2 regions of the Amycolatopsis sp. NPDC051372 genome follow, and region 1 is predicted to be linked to the other one. Evidence: riboswitches for the same ligand, from Rfam matches in the RefSeq annotation. Region 1 holds a riboswitch; the other holds the start of a gene.
What was found. Region 1 has a riboswitch for S-adenosylmethionine ahead of AB0M56_RS30245 (ATP-binding cassette domain-containing protein). Riboswitches for the same ligand answer to the same signal wherever they lie in the genome.

Region 1 (7,531 bases):
GGGCTCGGCCATCAGCAGCCGGCACAGCTGCAGCCGGCGCCGCTCGCCACCCGACAGGTCACCGACGGGCGTCCACTGCCGCTCGGCCGGGAAGCCGAGCTTCTCGCCCAGCTGCGACGCCGTCATCTCCTGCTTGCCGAACACCACGCGCCCGGCCACCTGCTCGATCGCCTGCAGCACGCGCAGGTCGGCCGGCAGGTCGTCGAGCTCCTGGCGCAGGTGCGCGAGCGCGACCGTCTTGCCCTCGACCCGCCGCCCCGTCTCGGGAGCGACGTCGCCGCCCAGCAGCTTGAGCAGCGACGTCTTTCCGGATCCGTTCACGCCGACGAGACCCACGCGGTCGCCCGGCCCGATCCGCCACGTCACGTGGTCGAGCAGCGTCCGGTCGCCGACACTGAACGACACGTCTTCCAGCTCCAGCACCGTCTTGCCGAGGCGGCGCTTGGCGAACGCCATCAGCTCCACGGAGTCGCGCAGCGGCGGCACGTCGGCGATCAGTGCCTCGGCGGCTTCCACGCGGTAGCGCGGCTTCGACGAGCGCGCCTGCGGGCCGCGGCGCAGCCACGCCAGCTCCTTGCGCGCGAGGTTCTGCCGCTTCTCCTCGGCCGTCGCGGCCAGTCGCGCGCGCTCGGCGCGCGCGAAGATCCAGTCGGCGTAACCACCTTCGTACTGCTCGACGCGCCCTCCGGTGACCTCCCAGGTGAGGCTCGCGATGGTGTCGAGGAACCACCGGTCGTGGGTCACGACCACCACGGCGATCCGGCGCGCCAGCAGGTGGTCGGCCAGCCAGCGGACACCTTCGACGTCCAGGTGGTTGGTGGGCTCGTCGAGCACCACGAGGTCGAGCTCGCCGGTCAGCGCCGCGGCCAGCGCGACGCGACGGCGTTCGCCACCGGAGAGGTTCGCGGTCGGGGTGTCGAGGCCGATCGCCGTGATGCCGAGTCCGTCTACAATGGACCGGACGCGCGCGTCGGCGGCCCATTCGTGTTCCGCGCCATAGCGTTCGAGCACGACGTCGCCGACCGTGCTACCCGAAGGCAGCTCGGTGCGCTGGGTGACGACGGCCATGCGCAGGTCACGAACATGGCTCACCCGGCCGGAATCCGGCTCGCTCAGACCCGCGAGCACCTCCAGCAACGTCGTCTTGCCGCCTCCGTTGAGACCGACCACGCCGATGCGCTGTCCGGCGGCGACGCCGAGCGAAACGCTGTCCAGCAGCGGTTTCACCCCGTACGACTTGCTCACCGACTCCAGGTTGACCAGGTTGGCCATCCGATTCAGCCGATCCTTTCCACAGTGGACTAGATGTTCAGGCGTGCACGCGCGGTGGCGCGCCACGGGGTGCGTCGTCGCCGCCGACCAGCCGAGCGCCGGGCACCGGGCCGTGGGCGACGCGCACCGTTCGGCACACGCCGGCGCCGGACAGCTCGGCCGCCACCTCGACGGCGGCCTGCGCGTCGGCGCAGAGGAACGCGCACGTGGGCCCCGAGCCGGACACGCAGCCGGCCAAAGCACCCGCGTTCACGCCCGCGCGCAGCGTGCGACGCAAGCCAGGACGCAGGGACACGGCGGCCGCCTGCAGGTCGTTGCCCAGCAGCAGCGCGAGCTGACGGGGGTCGCCCGACGCGAGGGCCTCGACGACCGGGGTGTGCGAGCCGATGCGCGGCGGGTTGCCTTCGGCGCGCAGGCGGTCGAGCTCGCCGAACACCTTCGGCGTCGACAGGCCTTCGGTGTCGAACGCGAGCACCCAGTGGAACGTGTGGCGCGACAGCACGGGCACGAGCTGCTCACCGCGGCCGGTGCCGAGCGCGGTGCCGCCGTAGAGCGCGAAGGGCACGTCGCTGCCGAGCTTGCCCGCGATGGCGGCCAGCTCGTCGCGCGTCACGTCGAGCTTCCACAGCGAGGCCAGGCCGACGAGCGTCGCCGCCGCGTCGGCGCTCCCGCCCGCCATGCCGCCGGCGACGGGGATGCCCTTGCGCAGCACGATCCGCAACTTCGGGTCGTCGCCCTCGGCGCGGCCGGTGTAGGTGGAAAGCTCCTGGGCCGCGCGCCAGGCGAGGTTGGTGGCGTCGGTGGGCACCGACCCCTCCCCCTCGCCGAAGACTTCGAGCCCCGGGTCGTCGGTGGCCGCGACGGTCACCTCGTCCGTGAGCGACAACGCCTGGAAGACGGTGACCAAGTCGTGGTAGCCGTCCTCGCGCAGGTCACCGATGGCCAGGTGCAGGTTGACCTTGGCCGGGACCCGGACGGTGACTGGTGGTGGAACTACGGCGAGCACCCGTCAAGCCTACGTGGCCGGGCGCCTGGGCTCCCCACCAGGAGAAAACAGCCGTTTTCGGGACGCCTGTCCCAACCTCTCGGACACCTCGTCGCCAACCTTGGACCCCGAGACCCGCGCACCGAGCCGTGAAGGGCCCGCTGAAGGAATCGGAGTCCTTCAGCGGGCCCTTCACGGCACCGACGGGTTCGGCTGGGGTCAGGCGGCGACGCTGTGCGCGGCCCGCACGACCGGCGTCACGTGGGCGCCGCGGTCGGCGATCCACGCCAGCGCCGCGTCGGCCCGCTCGCCACGGACACCGATGCGGAAACGGGCGATCGGGGTGTCGCCGATGCGCGTGAGTCCGCCGCCGATGGTGGCGACCTCCACGTCGAAACGGCCGGCCGCCTCGGGCAGCAGGGCGCCGACGGACGCGAAGCCGATCAGCACGACGTCGGCGGACCGGTCGTACTTCGCGGCTTGCGCGCGAGCGGTCTCGATCGCCGGCAGCACCGCCTGCGCGGTCCAGCTGCCCGGCGAGGCGATGAGGTCGAGCACGTGACCGCGTTCGACGACCGCGCCGTCTTCGAGCACCGCGACGTCGTCGCAGACGCGGCGGACGACACCGGCGTCCGGAGTGGTCAGCAGCACGGTGGTGCCCAGCTCGGCGCGCGCCCGGTCGAGGACGGCCAGCACGGCGCCGGCCTCTTCGGGTGCGATGCCGGCGGTGGGGTCGTCGGCGAGCAGCACGGCCGGGCCGGCGGCGAGCGCCTTGGCCACGGCGACACGGCGCAGCTGGCCGGGCGTGAGGTCGGCCGGCTTCTGTGCGGCACGGGCGGTGAGGCCCACGAGGTCGAGCAGGTTGCCGACGCGGGTCTTGCGCTGCGGCCCCTCGATGCCGAGCTGCTCCAGCGGGGTGGCGATGTTGCCGGCGACGGTGCGCTCGGCGAGCAGCTCCGGCTTGGTGCCGACGACACCCAGCTGGCGGCGGACTTCACGCAGCCGGCGGCCGTCGAGCGCACCGGTGTTGAGGCCGTCGAGCCGCACGACACCGCGGTCCGGGCGCTCCTGCAGCGCGATGCAGCGGGCGAGTGTGGACTTGCCGGAGCCGGCTGGCCCCACCACGCCGAAGAGGGAACCGGCCTGCACGTCGACGCTCACATCACGCAGCGCGGCGACCGGATTTCCGTTGAGGGGAAAGGACTTGGACACGTTTTCGACAGTGATCACGAAGGGAGCTCCAGGCATGAGGCGCAGCACCGTTTCCGGGCGCGCCGGGCGTCACCGAATTACCGTCCTTTTCGGACGGTGCGCAGAATTGCGGTAGAAAAGATCAGGCGATGACTGTGGAGCGTCGACACGCACATACCGTGCGGCGACCTTCATCGACGACGCGCCGCCGGGTCAACAGGAGCGGGCGGGCTACCCTCTGCATCGGAAACAGCCTCCATCGGTCCTGGCTGTAGCACCTGCCCCATGGGGGGTGGTTGCTGCGACTTCGGCGAGCCAGGTCTCTCAGTCGCTCGGGATGGACATTCTGAGTAAAGCCGATCCCATTGGGTGAACGCAAGCGCGTTGGTGCAGATCACACGAGTGGTGGTGCCCGGATACCGGGACACCCGCAGCCACATCCTGGACCCCGAAAGCTCCGGCACCGAATTTCTTCCCCGCGGCGAATCCGGCGACCTATTCCACTGTGGACGCTGCCGATCCCTGGTGGAGACCCGATTCCGGCACGGGCGACGCGGAGCAGCTCGCGCGTGGGTAAATGACGGTTCGGCGAGGTAGTTCGCCACGGCGAGACACTCCGTCTTCCCGGCCGGACACCCCACTCCCGTCCGCGAGCCGAATCCGGACGTCCGTCACACCCGGCTGTGATACGCGCGTATCGGATACAATCGTACCACAACAGCGGAGGAGGACCGTGGCGCACCGAGTCGACCACGAACAGCGCCGGCGCGAGATCGCCACGGCAGTGTGGCGCATCGCGGCCGAACGCGGGCTCGACTCCGTGAGCATGCGCGAGGTGGCCGCCGAGGCAGGCGTGTCGCTGCGGCTGGTGCAGTACTACTTCGAAACGAAGCACAACCTGCTCGTGCTGTCGCTGCGTTACCTCCATGAACGCGGCGAGCAGCGCACGCAGGTCCGCATCGCGGCGCAGGTCGACCAGAGCGTGCGTGGCGTGGTCCGGACTCTTCTCACGGAGCTGCTCCCGCTGGACGCCGAGCGCGAACTGTCGCTACGCGTCAACCGCGCCTACTTCAGCCGCACCCACAGCGACCCGGCGCTGGCGAAGGTGTTCCTGCACGCCGAGACGCCGATCGAAGACCTGCTCACCAGCCTGTTGCGTCGCGCGGTGCTCCCACCCGGCGTCCAGCCGCGGCACGAGGCCAACCTGCTGGTCGCGGGCTTCACCGGCCTGGGTCTCGACGTCCTGCACAGCCGTTTCACCCAGCCCGAAGTCCTCGCGACGCTGGACTACCACCTGGGTCGGCTCTTTCAGGCTTGAGCCGCGAGCCGGACGAAGTCGTGCACGTCGAGCTGCTCGCCGCGCGTCTTCGGGTCGATTCCGGCCGCCACGAGGAGCTCGCCGGCGCGATCGGCCGAACCGGCCCAGCCCGCGAGGGCCGCGCGCAGCGTCTTGCGGCGTTGGGAGAACGCGGCGTCCACGACCTCGAACAGGCGTTGCCGCTCGACGCCCTCCACCGGAGTGCCGCGTTCGAAAGCCACGAGCGACGAGTCGACGTTCGGCACCGGCCAGAACACCGACCGCGGCACGGCGCCGACCTTGCGCGCCGGCCCGTACCAAGCGAGCTTCACGCTGGGCACGCCGTAGATGCGGCTGCCGGGACCGGCGGCCATGCGGTCGGCGACCTCCGTCTGGACCATCACCATCCCGCGCTGCAGCGAGGGAAGCTCGGCCAGCAGGTGCAGCACGACGGGGACCGCGACGTTGTACGGGAGGTTCGCCACCAGTGACACGGGTTCGGCCGGCAGATCGGCCGCGCTGATCCGCAACGCGTCGGCGCCGACCACAGTCAGCTGATCCGCGACGGAAGAAGCGCGTTCGGCGGCAGTGCGCGGAAGCCGCGCCGCCAGCTTCGGATCGATCTCGACGGCCACCACGTGGGCCCCGGCGTCGAGCAGGCCCAGCGTCAGCGACCCCAGTCCGGGGCCGACCTCGAGGACGACGTCGCCCGGCTGAACTCCGGCCAGCTCGACGATGCGGCGAACCGTGTTGGGGTCGTGCACGAAGTTCTGGCCGAGCTTCTTCGTCGGCCGGACGTCGAGCTCGTCCGCCAGCCCGCGGATCTCGGCAGGCCCCAGCAGTTCAACCACCGGGGAAGCCTACCGAGCCTCGGGAACCGCGGAACTCAGGCCCGCTTGCCGCAGACCGGCCAGGCGCTGTAGCCACCGCGGGCGTCGCGGACCTTCTCGGCGATCGAGATCTGCTGGGCGCGCGAAGCCTGGTTCGGGTACGACGCGTACTGGTCGCCGCCGTAGGCGTCCCAGGTCTGCTTGTCGAACTGGAGGCCACCGTAGTAGCCGTTGCCGGTGTTGATGGCCCAGTTGCCGCCGGCCTCGCACGCCGCGATGCGGTCCCACGCGGAACCGTCGCCGATCGCCGGGTCGGCAGGCTTTTTCGTGCCCACCTTGAGGATCTTCGGCTTGGCCTCGAGGAGGACCTTCACCGAGACCTGCTCGCGGGAGATCTCTTCGCCGTTCTTCTTGGTGACCTTGTAGGTCACCATCTTCTGGCCCGCGGTGCCCGGGTCCTGAACGGTGGTCTTGCCCTGTTCGAGCGTCGGGTCGTCGACCTTCTGCACGTCGGGGTCGATGGTCTCCTGCTGGTTGACCATCGAGACGCCCATGCGGCTGACGTGGACTTCGGCGCCGTCCTTGAGGGAGACGTCCAGACCACCCTCGACCGCGTCGTCCGGGCCGAGGCTCATCTTGAAGTCGGAGAGGAACTCCTTGGTGGTCACCGCGTTGGTGGCGACCTGGCGCGGCGCGTTGGTGCCGTCGAAGAGCGTGATGTGCTTGAGGGTCTTGACCTGCACGGTCGAGCCCTCGAGCGGCAGCTCGCCGGTGCCCGGCATCGAGGTCCAGGCGCCCTTGCCCATCATGTCGGCCATGCCGAGCTGGGTCATGGCCTCGCCGAGCGTGGTCGCGCGCACCCAGGACGGGCGGGACACACCGTCGACGACGAGGTTCAGCTGACGGCCGCGCTCGAGCTTGATGACGCCGCCGTCGCCGACCTCGGCCTGCGGCGAGGGCGAAAGCGAGTCGTGGGCGCCGACGGAAAGGCCGGCGTCTTCCAGAACCTCGCCGACGGTGTCGCCGTAGCTGTGGACGGTGACCTCGTGACCATCGACGTCGACGGTCACGCTCTTGTTCATCGCCAGCGCCGCGGCACCGCCGCCGCCGACGGCGATCAGGACCGACAGCACGGCACCCTTGAGGAAGCGGCGCTTCCAGACGCGGGTGGCCTCACGCAGGCCGTCCTCGACGGCGGCCTTCTTGGCCTCCGGAGAAGCGGTGCGGTCCTCGGCGAGCTCGTCCGGGAGGGCGAGCGGCGGGAGCATCGTCGTCTCGGCGTTGATCAGGCGGATCAGCTCGTCGACGTCGACGTCGATCTCGGCCATCATCGCGTCGGCGTCGGGCCCGAGGGCCGCGAGCACATCCTGTTGGGTCACATACAGCTCGTCGGAGAATTCAAGCTCTCCATAGGCGGTGTCGTCGAGCTCTCGCTCGAGCACGGCCACCGAACCAGCGGAAGAGAATAGGGTCTGCGCAGCACCACGGTTCTCGGTGCTATGGCGCGAGGCACCCTGCCTGCTACCAGTCACTGGGTCGTTCCCTTTCCCAGGACAGGACGTGTCGCCACGACCTGTTCCTTCGTCGCGACGCACCATTCGGCGCGCCTCTCAAGTCCGACACCCCCAGTCAGCGCCATCGTCACGGTCCCGAGTCGTACCAACCTCGGTGCCGCTTCCCCGACGTGCACTGACGTGACTGTGGGCGTATCAGCCGGATCCGCGTCTGCGGTTCCGACCGGCACGATCACGGGACAGTAACGGAGGTCGCCGGGTTGCGCAAACACCCCCCGGAGTGTCGTGACCTGTGTCACTCGTCAGTGTGGGCTACCGCATTCCCCGAACGTCGCAATCCGTTCAACCCGTTGTGACACTGGGCAATTGGTAGACGTGCTCGGCGGTGGTCCGGACCGCTTCGGCCACTTCGTGGACCGCTTCGCCCCTCAGCGCCGCGAGG
Region 2 (7,531 bases), on a different contig from region 1:
CCGCGCCATATGAGCCGTAGCCGGCGTTGTTCACCAGCAGATCGATCCGCCCGGACTCGGCGACGATCGCCGCCACGGCCTTCCCCACGGACTCCTCGTCCGTCACGTCCAGCGCGATCGTCCGCACCCCGCGTTCGGCGAGGTCCGCCATCCGCTCCACCCTTCGCGCGGCGCCATAGACCGTGTAGCCACGCTCCAGCAGCTCTCGCGCGGTGGACTCTCCGATACCCGACGACGCGCCCGTGACCAGGGCGACCTTGGGAGCCATGACCGTCACCTCCTGAATGTGAACCAGGACTCAGGTTTATCATGAGTCATCGTTCACTTTCAACTGCGCGGATTTCACCAGGGTTGTTTTCGGCCGTGTCACCGTCGACGGCGGCGAACGAGTGGTGCTCGTGCGTCACCACCCAGCGGCCCTGGTCCTTCCGCAGGCCGATGGTCAGCCGAAGGTGATGGCCCGGTGGATCGGCGGGGGTGCCGCAGCGCAGGAGCGCCCAGGCGAACGCGACGTCGTCGCTCGCGGTCACGACGAGCTCCAGGACGGTGAACGTCGCGCCTTCCGCTTGCCACACGAAGAACGGTGGCCAGGTCTCGCGGTACGCGTCGATCCCGCGGACACCTTCGTGGGGCGGCGGGACGTCGAACATCACGATGCTGTCGGAGTGGTCGGCGAGGACGCCGTCGAGATTTCCCGTGTGGACGGCAGTGGCCCAGTTTTCGATCAGGGCGCGGATCTCGGCTTCGTTCGTCATGGTGGGTCCTTCCCGCGGAGCGCCGTCGAGGGCGGCGATGGGCGTCAGCATCGCACCGCCGGCCGACCGGAACCGGCGTTCAACGATCGCGGAGGCCGAGTTGTCCACAAGGGGGCAGTTATCCACAGGTCGGCGGATTCGGCCTGGTGGTCGGAGTCGATCAACGCCTAGCGTCGCACGTGTGTTCGAGCAGACCGCCCGTGATCCGGGCACTCCCGTGAACGCCAGGCTCGCCTGGCTGGCCGACCAGCTGGCGGCGGGCCCACGCACCGTCGGGCCTGGCGGCCGGCTGGTCCGGCGCTGGCTGCCCGGCGGCGCCGACCCGGCCCACCCGGGTCTGCCCGGCGTACTGAAAAGTCCCCGGGCCCTCGTCGTACTGGGGCTGGTGGTCGTGGCTGTGCTGATCGCCGCGGGCTTCGCGGTGTTCAGCGGCTCGCCCGAGATGGAGGTGGCGCCGTCGCTGCCGAGCGCGAAGGCGCACCCTTCCGTCGCGTCCTCGGCGCCCTCGGCGTCCGCGAAGCTGGTGATCAGCGTGATCGGCCACGTCCGCGCGCCCGGCCTCGTCACGGTTCCAGCCGGCTCGCGTGTGGCCGACGCGGTGCGGGCCGCCGGTGGCACGGACCCCGGCACCGATCTCTCTAGCCTGAACCTCGCGCGCAAACTCACCGATGGCGAGCAGCTCGCCGTCGGCATCACGGTCGCGTCCTCGGCCCCGGCCGGTGCCGGCGCGGCTCCGGGCAAGCTCGACCTCAACTCGGCCACCCCCGAACAACTCGACACCCTGCCCGGCGTCGGCGAGGTCACCGCCGGCCGCATCATCGACTGGCGCACGCAGCACGGCCGCTTCTCCAGCGTCGAACAACTTCGCGACGTCGAAGGCATCGGCGAAAGCAAGTTCGAGAAGTTGCGCGAGCAGGTGACGGTCGGATGATGCTCGTCCAGCCGGAAGGCGCGCCGTCGTGGCGCGATCACGATCTGCGGCTCGTCCCAGCAGCGCTGGCGGCGTGGGGCGGCACCCTGGCGGGACTGCGGCTCGGGTGGTGGGCGGCCGAGGTTTTCGGCGTGATGGCAGCGGTTTTGTCGGCCGTGTTGCTCGCGAGGCGGCGTGGGCGGTGGCTCGGAGCCGCCGGCGCGCTGCTGGTCCTGGGGCTCGTCGTGGCGCTGCCGACGGCGTGGCGCATCCGGGGAGCGGAGCAGGACGCGCTCGGCCAAGCCGCAGCGCACGGGGTGACCGCCACGCTCCGCGTCGAGGTCACCGAGCGGCCGCGGCCGATCCACAGCGCGGGCTACGCCGATCAGCAGGCGGGTACGCGATCGGTCGCCATCGACGCCCGGGTGGAATCGGCCACTGTGGACGGCCGGGCGGTGGGGTCCACCGGCCGGGTCCTGCTGCTCGCGCCGGTGGCGGGGTGGGGCGATCTGTTGCCGGGCCAGGAGGTCACGGCGTCGGGGCGCCTGGCGCCGGCACGCGGGGGTGAACTGACGGCGGCGGTCGTCTACCTGCAGGGCGCTCCGGTCGGGGTCACGCGGGCGCCGTGGTGGCAGCGGGCGGCCGCGGCGTTGCGGGCGGGGCTGCACGAGTTGTGCGCGGTGTTGCCGGAGGAGCCGGCGGGGTTGCTGCCCGGACTGGTGTTGGGCGACACGAGTGCGTTGCCCGAGCAGGTCGAGCAGGAGTTCACGGAGTCGGGGCTCACGCACTTGATGGCTGTGAGCGGCGGGAACGTGGCGATCATCTGTGGCGCGGTGTTGCTGTTGTGCCGGTTGCTCCGCATCGGGCCCCGGGTGTCGGCTGTCGCGGCCGGATTGTGTCTGGGCGGCTTCCTGATTCTCGTCGGTCCGGCGCCGAGTGTGTTGCGGGCCGGGGTGATGGGCGGGGTGGCGCTGCTGGCGCTGGCGTTGGGCCGTCGTGGATCCGCGTTGCCGGCGCTGGGGTTCTCGGTGTGCGTGCTCGTCGCGTGGGATCCGGTGATGGCGGCGGACTTCGGGTTCGCGTTGTCGGTGTTCGCGACAGCGGGCCTGGTGCTGCTGGCGCCGCGATGGGCGGATTCGTTGATACGCCGGGGGATTCCGCCGGGGTACGCCGAGGGGATCGCGGTGCCGCTGGCGGCGTTCGTGGTCACCGCGCCGGTGATCGCGGGCATGGCGGGCACGGTGAGTCTCGTCTCGGTGGTGACCAACGTGCTGGCGGCGCCCGTCGTCGCGCCGGTCACGGTGCTCGGGGTGCTGGCCACGGTGGTCGGGCCGTGGTGGCCCGGGGCCGGGCACGTGCTGGTGCACCTGGCCGATCCGGAGGCTCGCTGGCTGATCACGGTCGCGCGGCACGGGGCCCGTGCGCCGGGTGCGGTGCTCACGTGGCCGGGTGGCTGGTGGGGTGGGGTGTGCGCGGCCGGGGTGCTGGTCATGGTGGTGGTCGCGTTCCGGTTCCGGCGCGCGCGGCTGCTGGTGGCGATGGGGCTGGTGGCGGTGCTGCTGATCGTGGTGCCGCCGCGGGTGCTCTCGCCCGGCTGGCCGCCGAAGGGCTGGGCGATGGTCGAGTGCGACGTCGGCCAGGGCGACGCCGTGGTGCTGGCCACGGCAGAGCCCGGGCGCGCGGTGGTCGTGGACACCGGGCCCGAGCCGGGGCCGGTGGACGAGTGCCTGCGGCGGCTCGGCGTGGAGCGGATCCCGCTACTGGTGCTCAGCCACCTGCACGCCGACCACATCGGCGGGCTGTCGTCGGTGTTCGACGGCCGGGCCGTGGGGGCGATCGCCGTCGGGCCCGGGCGGGCGCCGGCGTGGGCGTGGCAGCAGGTGTCGCAGGAGGCGGCGACGCACCACGTTCCGCTGCTGGAGCTCAGCGATGGGCAGCGGCTCGACTGGCCGGGGCTGTCGCTGGACGTGCTCGGGCCGCGCTACGTCACGGCACGGGCGGCCGCCCTGCAGGACGGCACGATGATCAACAACAGTTCCGTGGTGCTCCGCGCGACCACGGCGGCGGGGAGGGTGCTGCTGACCGGAGACGTGGAACTGGCCGCGCAGGCCGACTTGCTGGCCGAGGGGGTGGATCTGCACGCCGACGTGCTGAAGGTTCCCCACCACGGCTCGCGCTACTCGTTGCCTCAGTTCCTCGAGGCCGTGGGCGCGCGGGCGGCGATGATCAGCGTGGGCGCGGGCAACAGCTACGGGCACCCGGCGAAGTCCACAGTGGACGTGCTGGGCACGTTGGGTGTGCTCGTGACGCGGACCGATGTGGACGGCGACACGGCCGTGCTGCCCGGTGACGGCGGACCTGCGGTGGCGCGCCGGGGTGAGCCGCGCGGACCGCCCCGGTAGGGGAGCGGCCCGCGGGCCCGGCGGTCAGAGGCCGAGGGCCTTGCTCACGGCTTCGGCCGACGGCGGCACGGTGGCCTTGGGGCCGATGCGGCCTTCGACGGCGTCGAGCGTCTTGAGGCCGTCGCCGGTGATGAGCAGCACGGTCTCGGCGTCGGGGTCGATCTTGCCGGCCTCGATGAGCTTCTTGGCGGTCGCGACGGTGACGCCGCCCGCGGTCTCGGTGAAGATGCCCTCGGTGCGCGCGAGCAGCCGGATGCCCTCGACGACCTCCTCGTCGCTCACGTCCTCGATCGCGCCGCCGGTGCGGTTGACGACGTCGAGCACGTAGGGGCCGTCGGCGGGGTTGCCGATCGCGAGCGAGCGGGCGATGGTGTCGGGCTTCACGGGCTGGACCACGTCGTGGCCGGCGCGGAACGCGGCCGAGACGGGGGAGCAGCCGGTGGCCTGCGCGCCGAAGACCTTGTAGGGGCTGGCTTCCACGAGGCCGAGCTGGCCGAGCTCGCGGAAACCCTTGTCCACCTTGGTCAGCTGCGAACCCGACGCGATCGGTACCACGATCTGCTCCGGCAGGCGCCAGCCGAGCTGCTCGGCGACCTCGTAGCCGAGCGTCTTGGAGCCTTCGGAGTAGTAGGGGCGCACGTTGACGTTGACGAACGCCCACGTCGGGTGCTCGCCGGCCAGTTCGGTGGCGAGGCGGTTGACGTCGTCGTAGTTGCCGTCGACGGCGATCAGGTCACCGTCGTAGACGGCGGTGGTGAGGATCTTGGCGCGTTCGAGCGACTTCGGGATCAGCACGACCGACCGCCAGCCGGCGCGGGCCGCGGCGGCGGCCGTCGCGTTGGCCAGGTTGCCGGTCGAGGGACACGCGAGGACCTCGAAGCCGAACTCGCGGGCCGCGGCCAGCGCGACGGCGACCACACGGTCCTTGAAGGAGTGCGTGGGGTTGCCGGTGTCGTCCTTGACCCACAGGGACTTCAGGCCCAGCGCCTTGGCGAGGCGGTCGGCCTTCACCAGGCGCGTGGCGCCGGGTTCGGTGTTCGGGATCTCCTCGACGGTCGAGGGGACGGGAAGGAGCTTCTTGTAGCGCCAGATGTTCTTGGGGCCGGCCTCGATGTCTTCGCGGCGCACGCGGCCGAAGTCGTAGGCGACCTCGAGTGGCGAGAAGTCCTCGGCGGAGACGAACTCCGGGGCGAGCGGCTGCCGGTGGCCCTCTTCCTTCGAAACCAGTTCGACTGCCGGACCGAGGTCCAGGGTCTTCTTGGTGGAGGTCGTGCCGAGGGTAACGGTCATCGCGAGGTTCCTTTCCTCATCTGCCCCGCAAAAGCGGGCCGGAATTGGCACCGTGGTCGTCAGCTATCCCGCAAATTCGGGAAGACAGGCTGTACGCCGGTTGCCGGGGCTTCGTCGGGCCGTTCCCTCTGCCCCTCTGGATGAGCGGTGTTCAGTTGTCGGCGCGCCGCTGTGAATCTGGTGGAGTGTGAATCTGGTGGAGCTGGGCGCTGCCTCGGGTACACCGTACGACATGGCGATCACCTCGTGCCACGGTGGCGGCGCAGATCACCGCGGCGGGCGCGTGGCCGAGCGGGTGAGAGGATGGCGGGGTGACCACCGCACCCGCGCCGCTCCACCTCGTCCTCGGTGAGGAAGAACTGCTCATCGAGCGGGCTGTCCGCTCGTCGCTGGATGCCGCGCGGGCCGTGGACTCGACGGCCGAGATGACGCGCAACCGGGTGTCCGAACTCACACCGCCCGTGCTCGCCGAGCTGGTGAGTCCCTCGCTGTTCAGCGAGGGACGGGTCATCGTGCTCGACTCGGCGCAGGACATCTCGCAGGAGCTGGCGGACGCGGTGATGGCCTACCTCAAGGCGCCCGCCGACGGGATCGTGCTCGTGGTCGTGCACAACGGCGGCGGCCGCAGCAAGGCGGCCAAGGCGCTGCCCGCGGCGCTGAAAAAGGCGGGCGCGGAGATCACCGAGTGCCCGAAGCTGACGAAGCCCGCCGATCGGGAGTCGTTCGTGCGCAACGAGGTGCGCCGCGTCGGCGGCAAGATCGATGCGGCGGGGGTGATGGCGCTGATGGACACCGTCGGCTCCGACCTGCGCGAGCTGTCCTCCGCGGCGACGCAGCTCGTCGCCGACACCGGTGGCGTGGTCGACGAGCAGGCCGTGCGCCGCTACCACACCGGCCGCGCCGACGTGACCGGCTTCGCCGTGGCGGAGAAGGCCGTGGGCGGCGACCGCGCGGCGGCCCTGGAGTCGCTGCGCTGGGCCATGCAGCTGGGCGTGCCGCACGTCCTGGTCGCCGACGCCCTCGCGGACGCGGTGCGCACGATCGCCCGCGTGTCCGCCGCGGGCCGCGGCAACCCGAACCAGATGGCCGGCGAGCTGGGCATGCCGCCGTGGAAGATCCGCAAGGCGCAGGGCCAGTCACGCGGCTGGGGCCAGGACGGCCTCGCCACCGCGATGCGCGTGGTCGCCCGCCTGAACGCCGAGGTCAAGGGCGTGGCGGCCGACGCCGACTACGCCCTGGAACGCGCGGTCGTCGAGGTCGTCGCCGCCAAGGGTGAACGCTGACGCTGCTCGGCGGGCAGGGCTCGGGCCACCGGCACAGGGCCTGAGGCACAGCAGCCGCGAGATGGCCGGGCGGGACCGCTGGTCGGGTGTGCAGACTTCGCAACAGCCACCGCCGGCCGATCGACCGTGGCCGGGTTTTCTCAACGCAAAGGCACGCTGCTCACGGGGAGCGGGAGAGCGGGAGAGCGCACGAAAAAGCCCGGCGACCAGTCGGTCACCGGGCCCTTTCAGGACTGGCAGGGTGCTGCGATCAGCTCAGAGCTGGTTCGCGCGCTTCGCGAGAGCCGACTTCTTGTTGGCGGCCTGGTTGGCGTGGATGACGCCCTTGGTGACAGCCTTGTCGAGCTTGCGGGCGGCGTCGCGCTGGAGTTCGAGGGCCTTGGTCTTGTCGCCGGAGTCGGCGGCCTCACGGAACTTGCGGATCGCGGTCTTCACCGAGGAGCGGATCGCCAGGTTGCGCTGACGGGCCTTCTCGTTGGTGGTGATGCGCTTGATCTGGGACTTGATGTTGGCCATGAAGGCGTCCTGCTTTCGTCTCGGTGAAGGTCGCTGCCGCGTCGAAGTGGCTCCGGGCGCCTGGCGTGAAGACAGACGCGGCCGGGTTTCCTCCCTGACGGAATGCCGCACGGCAACGACGAGAAAGCCTAACAGGCCTGCTCGCGGGCCCCTCGAGCGGCCCGGAGTGATCGGTTCGGTTACGGTGAGGACCGTAGTGCCTAGGGTTCCGCTGCCGGCCCGCCGCACCAAAGCAAGACAAGACGCAAGACAACCAGGGCCGGCGGGACAGGTCCGAGCGGCACCATCGGTGCGGCCCGGCGCCCGCCGTTCATCTGACGGGACAAAAGCCTGGAGGACCCGGCCTTCCGCGTGCGCGGAAGATCCGAAGGGGTC

Region 2: another riboswitch for S-adenosylmethionine. It lies ahead of thrC (threonine synthase); the one in region 1 lies ahead of AB0M56_RS30245 (ATP-binding cassette domain-containing protein).

What each region holds. Positions count from the first base shown of each region.
Region 1 covers NZ_JBFBAF010000022.1:61,076-68,606, forward strand. The annotation lists gene AB0M56_RS30235 (ABC-F family ATP-binding cassette domain-containing protein) at 1-1,272, opposite strand, end outside; gene AB0M56_RS30240 (4-(cytidine 5'-diphospho)-2-C-methyl-D-erythritol kinase) at 1,310-2,278, opposite strand; gene AB0M56_RS30245 (ATP-binding cassette domain-containing protein) at 2,477-3,487, opposite strand; SAM riboswitch class I at 3,686-3,792, opposite strand; gene AB0M56_RS30250 (TetR/AcrR family transcriptional regulator) at 4,182-4,766, shown strand; gene rsmA (16S rRNA (adenine(1518)-N(6)/adenine(1519)-N(6))-dimethyltransferase RsmA) at 4,757-5,596, opposite strand; gene AB0M56_RS30260 (transglycosylase family protein) at 5,632-7,017, opposite strand; gene AB0M56_RS30265 (TatD family hydrolase) at 7,432-7,531, opposite strand, start outside.
Region 2 covers NZ_JBFBAF010000005.1:116,395-123,925, reverse strand. The annotation lists gene AB0M56_RS09850 (oxidoreductase) at 1-268, opposite strand, end outside; gene AB0M56_RS09845 (nuclear transport factor 2 family protein) at 315-755, opposite strand; gene AB0M56_RS09840 (ComEA family DNA-binding protein) at 937-1,686, shown strand; gene AB0M56_RS09835 (ComEC/Rec2 family competence protein) at 1,686-4,067, shown strand; gene thrC (threonine synthase) at 4,092-5,357, opposite strand; SAM riboswitch class I at 5,371-5,504, opposite strand; gene holA (DNA polymerase III subunit delta) at 5,669-6,640, shown strand; gene rpsT (30S ribosomal protein S20) at 6,896-7,156, opposite strand.